One region of the Vibrio kasasachensis genome, then DNA from elsewhere that is predicted to be linked to it. Evidence: riboswitches for the same ligand, from Rfam matches in the RefSeq annotation. Region 1 holds a riboswitch; the other holds the start of a gene.
The links. A riboswitch is a leader RNA that binds a small molecule or an ion and turns the genes downstream of it on or off. The one in region 1 is predicted to bind cyclic di-GMP.
Positions count from the first base shown of each region.

Region 2: it holds a riboswitch for cyclic di-GMP, as region 1 does, so the genes downstream of both, L4C38_RS14405 (calcium-binding protein) here and L4C38_RS13225 (TfoX/Sxy family DNA transformation protein) in region 1, are expected to answer to the same signal.

Region 1 covers NZ_JAKJTB010000015.1:99,613-109,459, forward strand. Annotated here, with positions in the region: gene glgA (glycogen synthase GlgA) at 1-524, shown strand, start outside; gene L4C38_RS13210 (alpha/beta fold hydrolase) at 686-1,471, shown strand; gene L4C38_RS13215 (putative signal transducing protein) at 1,449-1,763, opposite strand; gene L4C38_RS13220 (TVP38/TMEM64 family protein) at 1,760-2,467, opposite strand; gene L4C38_RS13225 (TfoX/Sxy family DNA transformation protein) at 2,573-3,166, opposite strand; cyclic di-GMP riboswitch class I at 3,279-3,361, opposite strand; gene purR (HTH-type transcriptional repressor PurR) at 3,513-4,517, opposite strand; gene torD (molecular chaperone TorD) at 4,719-5,372, opposite strand; gene torR (two-component system response regulator TorR) at 5,612-6,322, shown strand; gene elyC (envelope biogenesis factor ElyC) at 6,391-7,194, opposite strand; gene cmoM (tRNA uridine 5-oxyacetic acid(34) methyltransferase CmoM) at 7,309-8,094, shown strand; gene mukF (chromosome partition protein MukF) at 8,103-9,440, shown strand; gene mukE (chromosome partition protein MukE) at 9,421-9,847, shown strand, end outside.
Region 2 covers NZ_JAKJTB010000017.1:30,749-40,595, forward strand. Annotated here, with positions in the region: gene L4C38_RS14405 (calcium-binding protein) at 1-2,637, opposite strand, end outside; cyclic di-GMP riboswitch class I at 2,670-2,749, opposite strand; gene L4C38_RS14410 (HlyD family type I secretion periplasmic adaptor subunit) at 3,076-4,425, opposite strand; gene L4C38_RS14415 (type I secretion system permease/ATPase) at 4,415-6,091, opposite strand; gene xthA (exodeoxyribonuclease III) at 6,266-7,075, opposite strand; gene rsmS (pleiotropic regulatory protein RsmS) at 7,162-7,323, opposite strand; gene L4C38_RS14430 (primosomal replication protein) at 7,325-7,873, opposite strand; gene L4C38_RS14435 (sulfite exporter TauE/SafE family protein) at 7,870-8,649, opposite strand; gene dinG (ATP-dependent DNA helicase DinG) at 8,699-9,847, opposite strand, start outside.

The DNA of each region.
Region 1 (9,847 bases):
GCCAGAAGGGCGTACATTATTTGCTGCCAATTCTAGAGCGCTTTCTTAAATTGGATGCACAACTGGTTATTGTTGGCACGGGTGACCCAATTTTAGCCACTCAATTGGCGGAAATAGCGGCCTGCCATAGCGACAAGTTCGCATTTGTTGAAGCGTATAGCAATGAGCTTGCACACTTGGTTGAGGCGGGGGCTGATTTCTTCTTAATGCCGTCTGAATTTGAACCTTGTGGTCTAAATCAAATATATAGTATGGCTTATGGCACCTTGCCTATTGTGCGAGCGGTCGGTGGATTGAAAGACAGTGTGGTTGATTATGATGTTGCCCCTGAAATCGCCACTGGGTTCAGTTTTCTAAATCCAGAACCAATCGAGCTTCTTAGCGTGATGCAGCGATCTTTATTGTTCTATGTACAGCAAAGAGAAGAGATGGCACGAGTACAACTGTACGCAATGCAGCAACAATTTTGCTGGAAACGAGCTGCGGAAGAGTACTTAGCTTTGTATCGAAGTGCACTCAGTTAAAAGAGAGGTTCATAAAAAGGCATCAACTGATGTCTTTTTTTTACACTTTTCTCATCTCAAATACTTATAAATGATGTAATCTCAGTTGAGGTGAAGCAACTTTGTGGTAGGCTTCTTTTTCTTAAGTAGTATTAATTTTAATAGCATAAAAGAGTAATGCCTTGCTGTTTCATAAAACCTATCTTCATCCGACTAGTACAGAATGGGTTGTTTTCGTTCATGGTGCTGGTGGCAGTTCATCGATCTGGTTCAAGCAGATAAAAGCTTATAAAACGCACTTCAATTTATTGTTGATTGACTTACGTGGGCATGGCAAATCGAACCAGTTACTTAAAGAGATTATGGCGAGTCGCTATACCTTTAAAGCCGTTACCCTCGATATTTTGCAAGTTTTAGATCATCTTAAAATTCAATCTGCTCACTTTGTCGGTATGTCATTAGGGACTATCATTGTGCGTAATGTGGCTGAGTTGGCTGCGGAGCGTGTTAAGTCAATGGTGTTAGGTGGCGCGGTAACGCGTTTGAATACCCGTTCGCAGTTGTTGGTAACGGTTGGTAACGCCTGTAAGCATATATTGCCCTACATGTGGTTATACAGCTTGTTTGCCTATATTGTCATGCCGCAGAGCACGCAAAAACAGTCCCGGCATCTATTTATTCGGGAAGCAAAGAAGTTATGCCAACAAGAGTTTAAGCGTTGGTTCAGGCTTGCGTCTGAAGTGAACCCCTTGATGCGTTACTTCAAAGATAAAGAGTTACCGATCCCAACACTGTATTTAATGGGCGATCGTGACTATATGTTTATCCAGCCAGTTAAAGAAATGGTGCAAGTGCATAGACAAAGTCAATTACTCGAAATCGCTAATTGTGGTCATGTGTGTAACATAGAGCGCCCAGATGAGTTCAACCAGCATTCTATTCGTTTTATTCAGCAACAGATAAGCTAGATCCACACTGCCAACATAAAGCGAACTGACCTTCGTTTATTTCATTGCACACTGGGCATCGCCAAGATTGCTCGGTGTGTGGTTGTTCAAACTGCTCAATCAAGTGCATCGCTTGTTGTTTTTTGCCTTCCTCCAATAGCCATACGTGTGGTGCGCTCGCTTCACCAAATGGCACCTCTCCTTGTAAGCCAAAAATGCCTTCACCGCGCACCTCACACTTGATGTCGTATGAACGTAAAAGCTCACAGACGATGTGAGCTTGAGGAGGATTGTTCGCGCTGTATATCTTCAAGACGCTTCTCCATTTTGTGCATCATTTTGAGATTGCGGTGAACGCTTGAATTTTGTCATCAACCATTTAGCGACAATTGGGAATAATCCAAGTAGTGCAAATGAAATGAGTACAGAAGGTGAAACGATACCGGATAGGCTGTCAATTTGTGCCAATTGTGTACCTGCATTGAGGTAAACCGCCGTACCAGGCAGCATGCCAATTTGGCTGACAAGATAAAACCGCGCTGTTGATATTGGCGTTAGCCCCATTAATAGATTGATTAAGAAGAATGGGAATACAGGAATAAGGCGTAACGAAAATAGATAGAATGCGCCATCTTTTGCAACGCCTTGGTTTATCGAGTTCAACTTATCACCAAATTTGCTTTGTACCCAATCACGAAGTAGGAAACGGCTGCTTAGGAAAGCAATTGTTGCACCTAATGTACTAGCAAATGAAACGAGCAGTAGGCTGCTCCAAAAACCAAATAGAGCAGCGCCAAGTAAGGTGACAACCGCCGCGCCAGGAATAGAAAATGCGGCGATTGCAACATAGGCAAAAAAGTAGCTCAGGGCTGCGAGTACGAAGTTCTGTTCGATAAATGCACTCAGTGCAGCTTGTTGGGCTTTGGCATTAGTCAGCGTAAGTTGATCACCAAATTGCGTGATCAGCAGGGCAATTAACGCGACGAGAAATACTCCGATAACAAGCTTCTTATTCATTTTTTTCTCCTGAACTTGATGTTCATTTACTATCTTGTTGAATAAGAACCGTAAAGCCAACGAAAACTTTCAAAAAAAAACCAGCGATTATCGCTGGCTTAGAGTTTAGTTATGCAACCTTGAAAGTAATTCATCCCGACGAGATTGCGGAACCACTGACCAGTGTGTTCCTTTTATTGCACCTTCAAGCGACCACAATAGCTCAAGGCTTATTTCACTAACGTGTGACTCTCGAATAGCCTTGTAAGCTTCAAGAGAGCCAGTTTGTTCGAGTTGCTTAACGTTGTCGATACCGACTTTCTTAAGCATTCGTTCTGTCGCCAGTCGTAAATTGGGTAAATCCTTGATGCGAGTTGGTTTGGCTTCAGCTTGAGTAGACTTTTCGCTTTGTGCTTTAACAAGCGCTTCACGAGCAACTTGCAGTGTTTGGTCACAATCGTCCTGCCATTCTTCACTTAAAGCAAAGTATTTGGTCACAACAGGGAACCCACGCTTGTGATACACGTACGGCTCTAGACCTTGTTGTTTAAACTGCTTAGTGAGTGTGTTGTCGGCACGAATATGAAGTTTGTCGTGTACAACTAGCGCAAACATTGTTTCGTCTGCGAAGATCCCAAACCCACCAAACATAGAGCGAGATTTAATACGACCTAGTGGCTGAAATAGCCTCATTGAGTCTTTAAGTATTGGTTTATCCATTCAGTACTTTCTCGGTGTATGTGTATAATAATACGCCACCAAATCAGGTCCGAGAGAATAGCAGCTAATGCAGAAATCAGGAGAGTAATCCGTTAACGAGTGCATTTCTACCATCGGTAACCCCGCTGCCATACATAATGTTTAGGCCGGTGGCTTTGCGTCCCATCTTTTCAGAATGGTTTGCCCTGTGCGTGACTTAATTTGCTTTGCTAAAGATTAAGATACTTCGACATAGAAGTATTACAACACTATGAGATATTTGTGATCCTAATGCAAGAATTAAGTTGAATGTGAAAAGCAATAGCTGATGTGATGACCATCAGCTATTGTTATAGGAATCATTAGCTTAGTTTATTTTAGCTACTGTAGAGCGTTCAACGATTTCTGGATGCATTTCAAATATTCGTTTGTCGTGTTCTTTATCTTTAATTCGCTCAAGTAAGATTTCAAACGCATTTTTACCGACACGACGTTTTGGTTGGTGAACTGTAGTTAATGGCGGAGAGAAGTACTCAGCCAGTTCAATGTTATCGTAACCAATGACAGACATATCTTCAGGAACACGGATGCCATTTTGCTGTAGGCGGCTCATTAAACCAAGTGCCATCGTATCATTGAAGCAGAAAATTGCGGTAGGGCGCTTATCCATAGCAACGATTTTGTCCGCAGCTAGCACAGCTGTGTCACATTCGAAGTTGCCTTCTAGAATCCAATCTTCGTCCACGGGTAAGTTAGCTTCTGCCATAGCACGCTTGAAGCCTTGAATACGTTCCTGACATGCAGCTTTCTCAAAGTGACCACTTAAACAGGCAATATCGGTGTGACCATGTTTAATTAGGTACTTCGTTGCGAGGTAACCACCTTCTTCTGAGTTGTCGATGATTTTGTCGGCTTGCGAACTTTCAGGACCCCAATCCATGACCACTTTTGGAATATCTTTGTGACGATTAAGCATCTCACTCAATTCTTCAGTGAAATCTGAACACATAACTAAAATACCATCGACACGCTTTTCAGCCAACATACGGACATAGTCACGTTGTTTCTCGTAGATACCACCGGTATTGCACAGAATTAAGGTATAACCTTGGCGATAACAGTAGCTTTCTACACCATCAATCACTTCAGAAAAGAATAAGTTTGTAGATTGAGTAACCAGCATACCAATGGTGCGCGTGCTGTTACATTTCAAACTACGAGCTACGGCACTAGGAGCGTAGTTTAGCTCTTGTACTGCTTCCATTACACGTTCTTGAGTTGTTTCTGCAACAAAGCGAGTTTTGTTAATTACGTGCGAGACTGTTGTTGTTGAAACGCCCGCGAGACGCGCAACATCTTTTATAGTGGCCATAAGGTGTGATCCTATTTATAGTTGCCACCTAGCTATTCACATTCTTGAATAAATTGGCAGGAAGTATTAGAAATACAAAAACCGCTTTTTTACAGCGGTTTGCACTTGATTCATATTTTTTATCGTTTTCGGTTACGATTTTAGACCGCATCGTCGCCAGTAGCAAACGAAAACCTTTTCCCATCAAACGGAAGTCGGATTTTAGTCGGCTTCACCAACAAGATAGTCGCAATCAAGGTTTAGGAATGCAACCAGAAGCGATACAACCGCAGAGTAGAAGCCAAACGAGTCTAAACTTTGGCTCTTTGCTGAGAATTTTGGTACCCAGTTAAGAATATGTTGACGAATAAAGGATTCTTGTTCGATGAGCGCATCATTTAAATGACGCTCCTGCTCAAGTTCATTTGAGCGAATAATCATATTACCTAAGAGGTCGAGTTCGATGGCAATATGGTCAGCAGGTTCATTCATCTCTTTATTGATCGCAACACCGTGTTGAATGAGCAGTGCTTCCATCTCTATCGCGGGTTCATCATGTAATAGACCGCTCTTACCCACATACATAGAGGCATAAGGTAATGCTGATTCCTTGTCTGACTTTAAAAATAAGTCACAAAAATCAGCGGCAAGTTCAAGTTGTCCATCCTCGCGATCGATCTGACGATTTAGCGCGTCAACAAGTCGATCAATTGCGGGTTTTAGTGTTGGGTTTTCACCAAGACCAGCTAGGAAGCTGCGAATTTCAGGGCTTTGATATTGAACTAGTTCTGCCTCTGTAAGCTCTTTGGCAAACAAACTAGAAAACCACCAGTAAATTTCTGCACGCTTTTCATTAAAAGCTTTTAGTTCTTGCATCTGATAATGCTCCAAGTTTTCGTACTGTTAGTATTTTAGCGAAGAAAAATGAATAGCGATAACGCATGTTGTGACTAAATGGGTCAAAAAATGGCAAAATGTTAACAACTAAGCTAGGTTTGTTTTGAATCAATAAAAAATCATCTTTCTTGAGTTTAATATAACAAAGACTAGAAATGTTACGACTTATGAATAGAATACAGTTGAAATTAATTCCTAATGTAAATTAAGTGGTTTAGATGAGCTATCACGTATTAGTTGTAGAAGATGATGCGGTCACTCGCAGTAAGCTAGTTGGCTACTTTCAAAATGAAGGTTACACCGTCAGCGAAGCCGAAAGCGGAGAGCAAGTGCGCAGCATGCTACAAAATCATTCGATCGACTTGGTTATGTTAGACATCAATCTTCCTGGTGAAGATGGTTTGATGTTAACACGAGAACTACGAAGTCAATCGGACATTGGAATTATCCTGGTAACAGGACGCACGGATAGCATTGATAAAATTGTTGGTCTAGAAATGGGCGCAGACGATTATGTGACAAAACCGTTCGAACTTCGCGAACTACTAGTGCGCGTGAAAAACTTGCTGTGGCGTATTTCTGCAGCCCGCAACGCAGGCACTATCGCTGACCAAAAAAATGACACCAATGTTGTCCGTTTTGGTGAGTGGATGTTTGACATTCAACGTCGAGCACTGAGTCGTAATAACGAGCCAGTTAAATTAACCAAAGCAGAATATGAGTTGTTGGTAGCACTATCTTCGTACCCGAATCAAGTTCTTAGTCGCGAACGTATTTTGAACATGATTAGCCATCGAGTAGATGCGCCAAATGACCGTACTATTGATGTTTTGATTCGTCGCATGCGTGCTAAAATGGAGTTTGATCCGAAGAACCCGCAAATTTTTGTGACGGTTCACGGTGAAGGGTATATGTTTGCTGGTGACTAATACATCACTCTGTATTAATAAAAAAACCGAAGCTTAAGCTTCGGTTTTTTTATGTCTCTAATCGAGGACTACACTTTACTTTGTGAAGCTTCGATACTCTTCTCTTCGTAATCTGAAGCCCAGTTGCGTAAGCTTTGCCAAATTCGTCCAAGCGTCTCATGCCAGTAGCGCTCAGTTTGTTCCAGATAAATCGCTTTTGGCGTGTATTTACTCCAGAACTGATTGATTTGGTCCTGTGCTAGATAGTTAGTTGGAGCCGGGTAAGGCTCTAATCCTGCCGAGTGAAACTCGTTCAGAGCACGTTTCATATGGCTAGCTGAAGTCACCAATACGACTTCTTTACGTTTTACGAACGCGGCCGCTTGGCGCGCTTCTTCCCATGTGTCTTTGGCGGTTTCCAATAAGATGATGTCCGATTTTGATACGCCAAGTGCTAACGCTACTTTTGCCATCATACGCGCATTGCTTACATCAGTACCGCCGGCATAGCCGGATAAAATGAGCTTTGAACCTGGGTAGATACGCATAATACGAATTCCCTCAGACAAGCGCATCAATGCGGTGCGACTTAACTCCGAAGTCGGTGGGATCTGATCATCCACCACATGCCCACTGCCTAATACCATAACGTAGTCGATGGATTTATCGACGGGCAAAAAAGCGGTGTATTGGCGTTCTAGTGGCATTAATAGACGGGAGGAAAGTGGTTGGAAAGAGATAAGGAAGATGCCAATAAAGGAAAAGAGCACCACAAAACAGCCGGTCTTCTGTTTCCTAGTAAACATAATTAACATTAAGCCCAAAAAGCCTATGATCAGCAGCGCTGGTAAAGGCATGAGCAAAGAAGAGAAGACTTTTTTCAGCTCAAACATACTTAAATAGTCCGAAAAAACACCAGTTGATTATAAATTAAGAGAATCCCTCTTTATATCTGCCTTTCTTGTGACAGAATAGCAGCACGATTAGACATGATAACTCAAGCCGCCGTGACTGAAGACCGTAATTTCGACGATATTGCCCACAAATTTGCAAAAAACATTTATGGTTCTGACAAAGGTGAGATTCGCCAAGTAATTGTTTGGCAAGATCTTGAACAAGCTCTCGCCATGCTACAGAGTGACCAACGTTGCCTAGAAGTACTTGATGCTGGCGGTGGTCTTGCACAAGTGTCGCAAAAAATAGCCAAGCTCGGACATCAAGTTGCGTTATGTGACCTATCTTCTGAAATGCTGCAGTTGGCAAAACAGGATATTGAAACTAATGGTCTGCTTGACAACTATCGCTTGATTCACTCTCCCGTGCAGGAGATTGCCAATCATATGGAAACTGCTGTGGATTTGGTTATGTTCCATGCAGTGATGGAGTGGTTAGTTGATCCTAAGGCGGCATTGGAAACAGTGTTAGATCAAGTAAAACCGGGTGGTATTGCCTCGGTGATGTTTTATAACCAGCATGGGTTAGTTTATAAAAATGTCGTATGTGGCAACCTTCCTCATGTGTTGAAGGGCATGCCTCACCGCAAACGTTTTAAGCTACAACCGCAAAAAGGTTTAGTCCCCGAAGACGTGTATAAGTGGATTGAAAACGCAGGCTATGAGATCTGCGGTAAATCTGGCATTCGCTGTTTCAGTGATTACATTGGTAATCAATTGTATATGGGCGACTATCAGTTTGAAGATGTATTGGCACTTGAAGAAAAATTTTGTCGTCAAGAGCCTTACCTCTCATTAGGTCGATACATTCATGTATGGGCAAAAAAGAAAGATAAATAGGAATAACAATGAGTGAGATGACTCTCAACGTTGCTGAGCAACCTATCGACGAATTGGTTGGTTGGGTAAAGCAGCACGATTTCTCATTGAATCTAACCAGCGAAAGACTAGCTTTTCTTATCGCAATTGCGGTATTAAGCAATGAAAGATTTGATGAAGAATTGGGTGAAGGTGAGCTCCATGATGCGTTTACCATCGTCACTCGATTATTTGAAGATACCGGCGAAGCGTCGGCATTTCGTGCCAACAACGCGATAAACGAGATGGTGAAACAGCGTCTAATTAGCCGCTTTGCCAGTGAAGTGACAGATGGTGCAAGTATTTACCGTTTGTCACCTTTAGCGATTGGCATTACAGATTATTACGTCCGTCACCGTGAATTTTCTAAGCTTAAACTATCGATTCAACTATCGATGGTCGCAGATGAGATGGCGAAAGCTATTGAAGCGGCGCAAAAGGGTGGCACACCAGGACACTGGAAAAAGAATGTATATGGGGTACTAAAATACTCAGTTGGTGAGATCTTCGATCAGATCGATCTCAACCAGCGCGTAATGGATGAACAGCAACAGACGGTAAAAACCCAAATTGCAGAACTGTTAAACAAAGATTGGCGTGAAGCAATTAATAACTGTGAAGCACTTCTTTCAGAAACATCCACGACGTTGCGCGAGCTGCAAGATACTTTGCAAGCGGCAGGTGACGAGCTGCAAACCCAAATTCTTGATATTCAAGAGTTGGTGTACGGTGATGATGAACTTGAGTTCATTGAAGAAACTTTGTTTGGGCTCCAGATGAAGCTAGACCGAATCACTCGTTGGGGTCAACAAGCGATTGACCTTTGGATTGGTTATGACAGGCATGTGCACAAGTTCATCCGTACCGCGATCGATATGGATAAGAACCGTGCCTTTAGCACGCGTCTGCGTCAATCAATGAAAGACTACTTCGATATGCCTTGGCATCTCACGTACGCTGATGCAGAGCGTTTGAATGACCTGCGTGATGAAGCACTTGTGCTGCGTGATGATGAGGTAACGGGTCATGTCCCAACAGAAGTGGTGTATGAAGAATTTCAACAAGTCAATGATGAGCTGTCAGAGCGCATTGGAGAAATGCTTAAGGTTCATAAGCAACAAGGTACTCCAATCGATCTCGGTATGGTGTTGCGTGATTATCTAATGCAGCATCCACGGACTCATCATTTTGATTTAGCCCGAATCGTAGTCGATCAAGCAGTGAAATTAGGTTATTCCGAATTGGATTACCACGCAGTGCAGCCAGACTGGCAAGCGATTAATGAATTTGGTGCAAAGGTACAAGCAAATGTCATCGACAGATACTAACGAATATATGTCAGAAAATCTGGCAAAAGCAATCTCTAACCCTTTGTTTCCAGCGCTAGATAGTATGTTGCGAGCAGGGCGTCATGTCTCCAGTGAAGACTTGGATAACCACGCATTACTGGCGGATTTTGAAACAGAACTGGCGTTATTTTACCAGCGTTACAACACAGAATTAGTCAAAGCACCGGAAGGTTTTTTCTATCTTCGTCCACGTTCGACGTCTTTAATTGGTCGTAGCGTGTTGTCTGAATTGGACATGTTAGTAGGTAAAGTGCTGTGTTTTCTTTACCTAAGCCCAGAACGCTTAGCGCATGAAGGTATTTTTACCAATCAAGAGCTTTATGAAGAACTCATCCAGTTAACAGATGAAACCAAGCTAATGAAATTGGTGACCAATCGTGCTATCG
Region 2 (9,847 bases), on a different contig from region 1:
GTCGTGCATTGAACTACCTACAGCCATCTCAACATTTTGCAGTTTAGATGAACTGGTTAATTCAAAATCAACACCATGCTTGGCATTTTCGATGGATAGATTAAATGAACTATCGAAGCTTGCATCTGCCGCTACCACAACATCAAAGCCATTCCCGCCATCAACAAAGTCGTTGCCATTGTCAAGAATGACATCATTGCCTTCGCCACCATCGACGACATCAAGCCATTTACCACCTGCGAGTAGATCATCACCCGTTCCGCCGACTAATAGGTCATCCATTTGGTAAGTTTCTACAGCATTTACAAAATAATCACTTGAATCAAGAGCGCCGAAACTCGTCTTGTCGAAGGTGCCAGGGGCTGCAGACAACTGAATTTCATTAAAGCTGGCGTTATCTGTGTCAATCGGTGAGATAGAGAATTGACCGCTGTGTTCACCGTTACCATTATCTAATATTTTGATGTTATCGCTATCGGGATCAATGCCATAGGTTGCCATTGTTTGCGGATCAATATCTCCAGCACTGAAATAACCTCGCGCCACTTCAACACCGTGGTCGAACACTGTCCAGATACCGACTTCATTGGCACCATTAAATGCTTCGTCGGCAAATAGGCGATTGACAGAAACATCAGCAGCTACCGTGTCTTGGTCAACAAAAAGACAGAGTGTTTCTGATTGATCTCCAACATCGCCGGATTCCTTGCTTTCAATGAAACTGTAACCAATTTGAGCAGACTGCCCACTTTCTTGGTTGCCCGCTATACCAACGCCACGATCAGTGTCGGTTAGATCGGTCATTGAGCCATCAGGGTTGAGTGCAACCGCTTCGGTTACGGTTTCTTTAGTACTGGTTGCTAAATCAGTCGCTTGAGCAAAGTCGCCAAGTAAAATGTCATTGCCGCTACCACCAATTAATACATCTTGACCATATCCGCCTTGTAGGCGGTCATTACCTTCACCACCATCTAACCAGTCGTTGCCTTCATTACGACCAACGAGTGAATCACTGTCGATTACGGTGATTTCTTTGATGAAGTAATCGCTTGAATCCCAGCGTTCTTGCCCAGTTCGATCAAATATTCCGTCAGCGGCTTCAAAGACTATTTGATCGAAACTCTGACCGTTGGTGTCTTCTGGAGTGATGTCGAAGTATCCGTCATCAATAGAACCATTTTCGTTATGCAGAACTTTGATGTTGTCGGTTAGTTCAATACCGTGTGTTTCACGAGTGTTTTGATCAATATCTTTTGCGGTGAAATAACCAGTAGCGATAACTGTGCCTGCACTTAATACCGTCCACATACCGACTTCATTGCTACCGTTAAAAGCTTCATCTGCGTAAAGCTTGTCAATGGTTACACGCGCAGCACTTTGCTGTTCAGGTAAATCATAAGAGAGTGATTCCGATTCGCCTTTCTTGGTTGTTTCATAATAGGTATAACCTAATTGATCAGCTTTGCCGGATTCTTGGTTGCCTTCTACACCGATGCTACCGTCCGCGGTGCTGATTTCCCCTGATTTTATTGAAGGGTTATAAGCGCGCGCCGCACTCAAATCAAGCGAGCTTCCATCTTCAAATGCATATCGGTCATCGCCGAAAAGGATATCATCACCGATACCACCTAATAGCACGTCGTTATCGTTACCGCCGAAGAGGGTATCGTCATTGCTCGTACCGTCAGCTTCTAGTGTAAGATACTCTACTTCGCCAACCAAAAAGTCACTTGAATCCAGTCGGTCACGTCCTTTATCGAAGTGACCAATAGCAGCAGAGAATTGAATCTCATCAAATGCGACAAAGCCTACATCGTCTGGTTCAATGACAAATTCACCGTTTGAACGACCATTGCCTTCTTGCAGAACTTTTAGATTATCTTTTGCAGGATCCAATCCATAAGCGTCTAGAGTGGCTTGGTCGAATTCTTCAACGGTAAAGTAACCGTGTTCGACAACGATGCCATCACGCAATACCGTCCATACGCCTACTTCATTGATCTCTTTGACATATGAGCCTTCGGCTTTACCTTCATCTTTAAACAGTCGACCAATAGAAACTTTCGCCGCGTAGCTGTTCTCTTCTAAAGAAACAGAAAAAACTTCAGATGCTCCAGCTCGATCGCCTTTGCTTCCGTCATCGTCAAAACTGTAACCAATCTGACCACCTCGACCACTTTCTTCATTACCTAGCACGCCATACGCGCCATGTTTTTCATACAAGGCTGCTTCTGTACCATCAGGGTTATACACTTTGGCTAAACTAAGATCTGCTGCTGTCGCATCGCTAAAATCGATAATCGCTTGACCAGCATGATCGTAAGTGACGTGACGTCCGAAATCGTCGCCGATTAAGACATCATTGCCACTGTTACCAAAAACGACATCATCACCTTCACCGGCATTGACAATGTCATTGCCTTCACCGGCATGAACTTCAAATTCTTCGGAATTAAGTAGTATTAGATCATTGCCGTCGCCACTGTTAACAACATTATCTACCGCATCATGCTGTGAAATAGGGTTGTAGCTTTTTCCATAGAGCTCGACAGATGGTGCGCCAGTTTCTACTGGTTCTCTATCTATTAAGTCGACTCGGTTTTCAATTTGTTCAGTTTTTACGTGCTTAGACGTCATGAAGGTTTCCTCTATCAATCTGATGATTAATGTGAGGCAGCTCAGCCATCTCAATATTTTGAGATCTGCAGCTTTCCGTCCTTACCTCGCGATAAGTTTGGCTTTTTCACTCTGTTATGAATTTGAGACCGGAATTGGTACTTAAAGGGCTTTGGTCTCAGTTATGCCCTATACCCAAGTCACCTCAAGATGCTTAGTTCAGCGAGAGTTGTTAGGTTTGCAGGCAAGGCGTCGATTTGCAAATCTAGTCGCTCTAAATTAAGAATCGATAACGTAATCTGCGAACCTAACAAACTCGCCCTTCGGGAGCCTGTCACTGGAACCATTTTTTCGTCAAACAACTCGGAAATAGATGGCTATTCCACGTCGTTATTTTCCTTAAACTGGTACCAGTGACAAGGCTCTGAATCCTGCATCTTGAAGTCACTTGGGTATAAACTAAATTTCTCTCATTGCTTTGTATGTACTAACCGAAAGTGGATTAAGTAAATAGTCCAACGGAGTTTGCTTATTGAGCAAAATCATGACTTCAGCTGGCATTCCGGGATGTAATGTGACCTGTTTCAGACGCGCCAGATCTTCTTGATTGAGTTTGATTTGCGCTAAGTACGCTGATGATCCGGAAGCTTGATCTGTAATGCGGTCTGCCGAAATATGTACTAGTTTCCCTCTAACTGGCGGGGTGCGCCTGAAGTTGTATGCTGTTAAGCGAACTTCTGTATCGAGCCCAATATGCACTACATCAATATCTTCTGGTTGCACAAGCGCTTCAACTACGAGCTGATCTTGTTGGGGCACAATTTCCATGATTTTTTCGCCAGCGCTGATCACTGATTGTTTAGAGAAAATCGCTAAGCCAACCACCACGCCTGATTGAGGGGCGCGTATCTCAATCCGTGTTAGAACTTGTTGTGCTTCGATCATGGCTTCGTCAGTTTCACGAATCGATTTTTCGAGTTGTTGTATTTCTTCACCAAGCTGCTTGGCATAATCGAAATCGGCGTTGCTGTCTTGTAGTTCAGCTTCTGAAATTGAGCGATGTGCGCGATGAATTTTTGACTCGAGTTCAGCCAAATTACCGTTTAACTTGGTGTACTCTCGTTTCAAATCAAGCATTTTAGACTTCGATGTGTTGCCTGTTTTCAACAAGGTTTCATGCATCTCTAATTGCTCGGTTAAATAAACCAGAGCTTGTTGGTCTGCTTGATAACGTTTTTTTAACCCTTGCAAATCAAGGTGTGCTTGCGCCGTTTTACCATCCAAAACTTTATCTTCACCATCACGCAGAGAGCGACGTTTCGTGAATAGTTGATTTTGCGTCTCTAGAACATTTTGTACGTGGGTATCAGATTCAAATTCAAGTAAATGTTTATCAAAAGAGATGCTTTTCTTCCCGAGTAATTCTGCGTGAAGTCGATTCAGGCGTGCAGTTTCACTTTGCCATTTTGCTCTTAACCCAAATAGTTGTGCTTGTGCTCTAGAGGAATTTAGAGTGATAAGTAATTGACCTTGTTCAACAAATTGACCGTCGGCAACATGAATGCTTTCAACGATGCCACCTTCTAAATGTTGGATTGGCTTTCTTTTTGATTCGACGATAATGACACCGGGCGCAATAGCGGCACTGCTAAGTTTTGCCACCGATGCCCATATGAGAAAGACTCCGAACATTAATAGCACACTACCGAAGGCAAGTTTCAGAGCTAAGCCAGTAGCGAAAGAGAGATGGCGCTTATCATGGTAATGAATACCTTGTTCATCTATAGAGTGGAACTGCCTATCTGCCATTGGATGCCGCCTGTTTTATATTGTGTACTTTTACTGCTTGATCCGCTTTATAAGCGGTGATGATTTCACCATTTTCGAGTTGAACAACCCAATCAACGTGTGCAATCAGCTCTTTATTGTGTGAAACCATGACCACTGCAACCTTGTCTTTACGGAGTTGTTCAAGTAGAGCCTGCAAGGCTGTTAGTCTTTCGTTGTCTAGATTGGCGTCAGCTTCATCAAGGACTAGAATCTTTGGGCAATAGTAGAGTGCTCTAGCGATGGCGATCCCTTTTTCCAATCCGGCCGAGAGAGGGAGCCCATTCCTACCGATGATGGTGTTGTACCCATCGGGAAGTTTAATAATATCTTGATGGATGCCAATTGAGTTTGCCGCTGCGATGACTTGAGAATCCGTTAACTGTGGCTCAAAATGGGCAATGTTTTGTTTGATTGAACCCGTTACAAAGTCGATGCGCTGAGGGACATAACCTAAAACGTATTTCAGTTGGTTTGGGTTCCATTGAGGCAAGCGAGCACCATCAATGTTCACATTGCCTGAACTAGGCTGATACAGATTTACCAGTAATTTGCACAACACTGATTTACCACTACCGCTTGACCCCATCAGCATCACACGATTACCTGCTTCGAGCTTAAAGCGAAGATTTTTTAGTAATGGCAACTTCGCCTTAGGTGGATACCAAGATAAGCTATCAATGTGCAAACAGCCTTTTACTTCGCTAAAGTCGGTTGTGTTCTGTGATTGTTCTAATGTAGAAAAGTACTGGGACAAGCGTGAATTAGCCTCCATCGCACTGCGCCAACCTTGCAATGTACTTGGTAACTGTTCTAGTGGTTGTAAGGCGCGAGACATGAGTATTGAACCTGCAATAATCCCACCTGCGGTCATGCTGTTCCCTATAACCAACCATGCGCCAATACCCATGATCGCCATTTGCAAAGTAAAGCGTAAGCATTTAGCGATAGCAGTGAGAGTGCTGGAAGTGAGACCTAGTTGTAAATCGTGCCAGACTCGTTCTGCGGTTAGGTGTTGGAACTGGGCTCGTAACCCTTCGGTTAAATATTGTGCCTTTACGGATTCAGTGTGATTGCTGGCTTGATCGCTGGCATTCTTGCAAGCGCTATTCATTACTTGCGCTTCGGTTGTTTGGTTGGCTTTTGCTTTGTGGATGAAAAGTGCTAACCCAGTAACTAAAGTAATTGCGGATAACCCGACGATGCCAACGATGGGGTGCAATATAAACATTACGCTAAGGAAAATGGGCGTCCAAATGATGTCGAATGGGAGAGAAAAAGCAGGGGAAATCATAAATGATTTTACCTCTTTCACATCTCGTAGCGTCGCGTTGGTTGAGCTGTAAGCCGATGCTGCAAATAACTGCCCAGAGAGCAATGCATCGAGTTTGGCTGATTTGATATGTAAGTAGCGATTTTTTAAAATATCGAGTGCAGCTTGAATAAAGAGCAGAAAAAAAACAATGCCACTGATTAGAAATAGTGTATCAAGGCTTCGGCTCGTCAGAACACGATCAAATACCTGTAGACTATATATTGGAACTACCAATATTAAAATATTGAGGAAAAAACCAGCAAAAATTAGGCTAGATATGATTTTTTTATTGAAAGGTGTTATTTCATTCCAGTGGCTTTTATTGATATCCATATCTGTCTAATTGATATTATTAAGAGTTGACGCAATCCTAACATTCAATTATCTCGAGAGGCGATAGTCGGTTTGAAACTGGTTGAATACATCTTGGTTGTGCTTTGGGTTTTTGTGTTTAAAAACATTGAATTACAATGGCTTTCTTATATGTAAGAAAGCCATTAAATAGATTTATAAATTAAAGCTAGACCATATAGGCGCGTGATCGGATGGTTTTTCTATTGCTCGCAATTCGTAATCGATATCTGATTCAATACACTTACTTGCAAGTGAAGGTGTTGCAAGGACGACATCAATGCGAAGACCACGATTGTCATCAAATCCCCGCGAGCGATAATCAAACCATGAGAACTTGTCATTTACATCGGGATGAATAGATCGGAACGTATCGATGAAGCCCCAATCTAATAATTTCTTCAACCACTCACGCTCTTCTGGTTGGAATGAGCATTTGCCACTTTTTAACCAACGTTTCTTATTTACTTCACCGATACCGATATCTAAATCTAAAGGACTAATATTAATATCACCCATTACAATAATATTATCACCATTGTCATGATGATCGTTTAAATATTGCATGAGGTCCTTATAAAACGCTTTTTTATAAGGGTATTTGGTTTCATGGTTAATATTCTCTCCTTGAGGGAAATAGCCATTTAGTACGGTAACTTTTTCACCTTGAGAGTTTTCGAATGTCGCCATGATCATTCTTTTCTGATGATCTTCATTGTCAGTAGGAAATCCCTTCTGAACGGAAAGCGGTTCTTGTTTGCAAAGCATTGCAACACCGTAATGCGCTTTTTGTCCATGGAAGTAGACTTTGTATCCCATTGCTTCAACGTCTTCGAGCGGAAACGCTTCATCATGCACTTTGATTTCTTGTAAACCAATGACATCCGGTTGATGTTTGTCGATGAGTGCTTTTAATTGGTGAAGACGGGCTCTTAGACCATTGATATTAAATGAAACTACCTTCATTGATGTTCCTCTGCTTAGTCGAATGACTCACTTTCTTTTTTTACCAAGTTACGTCTGCGGTTGAGATAGTAACTCGATAGATAAACCTATTGATTTTCCAGCTTAGCTTCAAGATCGTTTTGTACGATTTTTAATGCAGCAAGTGCAACTTTGGGATCAACCTTGTTGTTTTCTAGCAGATAGATGAGGTCCACTGCTAATTTTATTTCATCAGGAGCGTTTTCAAGGCTTGAAGCAGGGGAGGTCATGTTATTGGTGTCTCTCTCTATAGGTGATTTGATTTTCCAACTTGATTTTAGCACTACGGCAACGTTCGAGCCGTTGCTCGGTGACTAAAAGCGCTTGTTGAGCTTGTTGTTGGGCAAATGGGGAGGCGTTTTCCAAATCTATTTGCTTATCTCGTACCAATTCCATTAACCGTCTTTCCCATTCTTGATGTTGGGCTAGCTCTTGATATAGAGCGTTAATTGGTTTTTGGAAGTGGCGGTAGTGCTTAGGTTCTCTTTTGCGAATAGATTGAGTGGCAAGTTCTCGTTGAATTGCACTAATCTGTGAAAAAAGACGCTCTGAAAGATATTCGGCTCGTAAGGAGGTCAACCTACCGCTGTCTTGCTCACGCATCAGGGTATTGAGTGTTGCGCTGGCTTCTTTAACACACGGCGCCAACAAGCGAGTGCTGTTATGGAAAAGGTGTGCATCAAATAACGCTTGATGATGTTCTCCTCTTGATCTATCCAATTGAGCTGCTTGAATAGCCATTTGTTCAAGAGTGCTAACAAGTTGTTTAAGTTGACTCATATAGTGATAAACCATGCTTCATAGGCAAGTTTCACTGCCAAAACGCTGACGACAGTAACAAAAATAGGGCGTATAAAATTGGCGCCAAAACGAATCGCGGAATGCGCGCCGACAAATGCACCAGCCATCAAGCAGATACCCATCGTTAAACCTAGCACCCAATCAATATGCCCTAGAATAGCAAAGGTAATGAGAGAAGTAATATTACTGGTAAAATTCATTGCTTTGGCAACGCCCGACGCCAACAAAATATTGAGTCGATAAAGTGCCATTGTACTGACTGTCCAAAAAGCGCCAGTACCGGGTCCAGCGACGCCATCATAGAAACCGAGAATAGAGCCCTGAACAAACTGCTTTTTGTGAAACGATGAGCTAGGTGGTGGAAGTTCATTGCTGCTGTTTTTGGGTGTTTTGTGCCATACCGAATAAACTGCGGCAGCAAGAATAACCAAAGGTAACGCTTTTTCTAACCACTCGGTGCTTATCCAATTAACCACGAGCGTGCCAAGCGTAGCGCTTATCAATGTGGCAATAAATGCTCTTCCCCAACATTGGGGTTTGAAAAGGCGCTTTTTATAATAGGTAAACGCCGCAGTAGATGAAGCAAAGGTGGCCGCGAGTTTGTTCGTTCCCAGTGCAATATGTGGAGGCAAGCCGAGAGAGAGTAACGCTGGGACGGTTAACATACCGCCCCCACCGGCAACGGCATCAATAAATCCAGCAACAAAAGCGACCAGCGCGAGCACCAACAATACGGTTGGTTCTAACATTTCCATTAATTATTCTTCTATTTTTACGGCTATTCTACGCCGCTTGGTCAGTTAATTATTCGATAATACGCTTAAAAGGTGGCAGTGAGTCGAGTAGCGAACTGCCATATCGCTTTGTCACAAGTCGACGATCCAGAATGGTGACTGTACCAGAATCACGTTCGTTTCGCAGTAAGCGTCCTACGGATTGGATCAGTTTTTTACTCGCTTCAGGAACAGTGATCTGCATAAATGGGTTGCCGCCTTTATGTTCAATATACTCGGCATGCGCTTGTTCTACGGGTGAACTTGGCACACCAAAAGGAATCTTGGTGATGATCAAATTCTCTAGTAGTTCTCCTGGCAGATCTAAGCCTTCAGAGAAGCTGCCAGTGCCAAATAGAACACTGGTTTTTTGACATTGAACCAGCGTTTTATGTTTATTTAGAATTTCATAGCGAGATTTTTTGCCTTGAACCTGTAGCGTCCAACCTTTTTTGATAAAAAGAGACTCAACTGCATCGGCAACTTGGTTCATTTGCCAGTAAGAAGAGAATAAAACTAAGTTGGCTTGTTTGTCTTTAATTTGATTAGGCAAAATATCGATAAGATATTCCGTAAACTCTTTTGCTTGCGGCTCATACTTCATCTTTGGTATGCGCAATTCGGCGTGGTTTTGATAATCAAACGGTGAAGCAAGGGCTAAAAAGCGTGTTCCATCCTCAGCTTTCTCACTGATGCCAGCTTGTCGGCAGAAAAAACTAAATGAGTTAAGTGCGCGCATGGTTGCTGAAACCAGTACTGCACCTAAACAACGGCTCCAGATTTGTTGGTCTAGCTGCCAACCTACTTCAAGAGGTGAAACGTTGACGCTAAAGTCGCCTTCACGTTCAGTATCTATTTTTAACCATCTCGCCAGCGGAGCGCCTTTCTCTCTTGGTGGCTCAGCCATTAGTCGCCATACTTGTGCGAGGTTATCCATTCGTTGAATATAGAAACCTAATTCAGCCAGTGCGGGCTCCGCAAGGCGCGAGCTTAGTTCGCCGTCTTTTACTCGCTCGGCAATTAAATCGGCTATTTTGGCTGTTGCTTGCGCGCCTTTTTGCGATAGTTTTTTGAGTTCTTTCGATTCATTAAACAACCAATCCGGCAGATCGCCATGTTCAAATCGGTAGATCCCTTCGCTGAAGTGAGTGGTATCAAAGCGTGATGCAAGCTGCGTTAA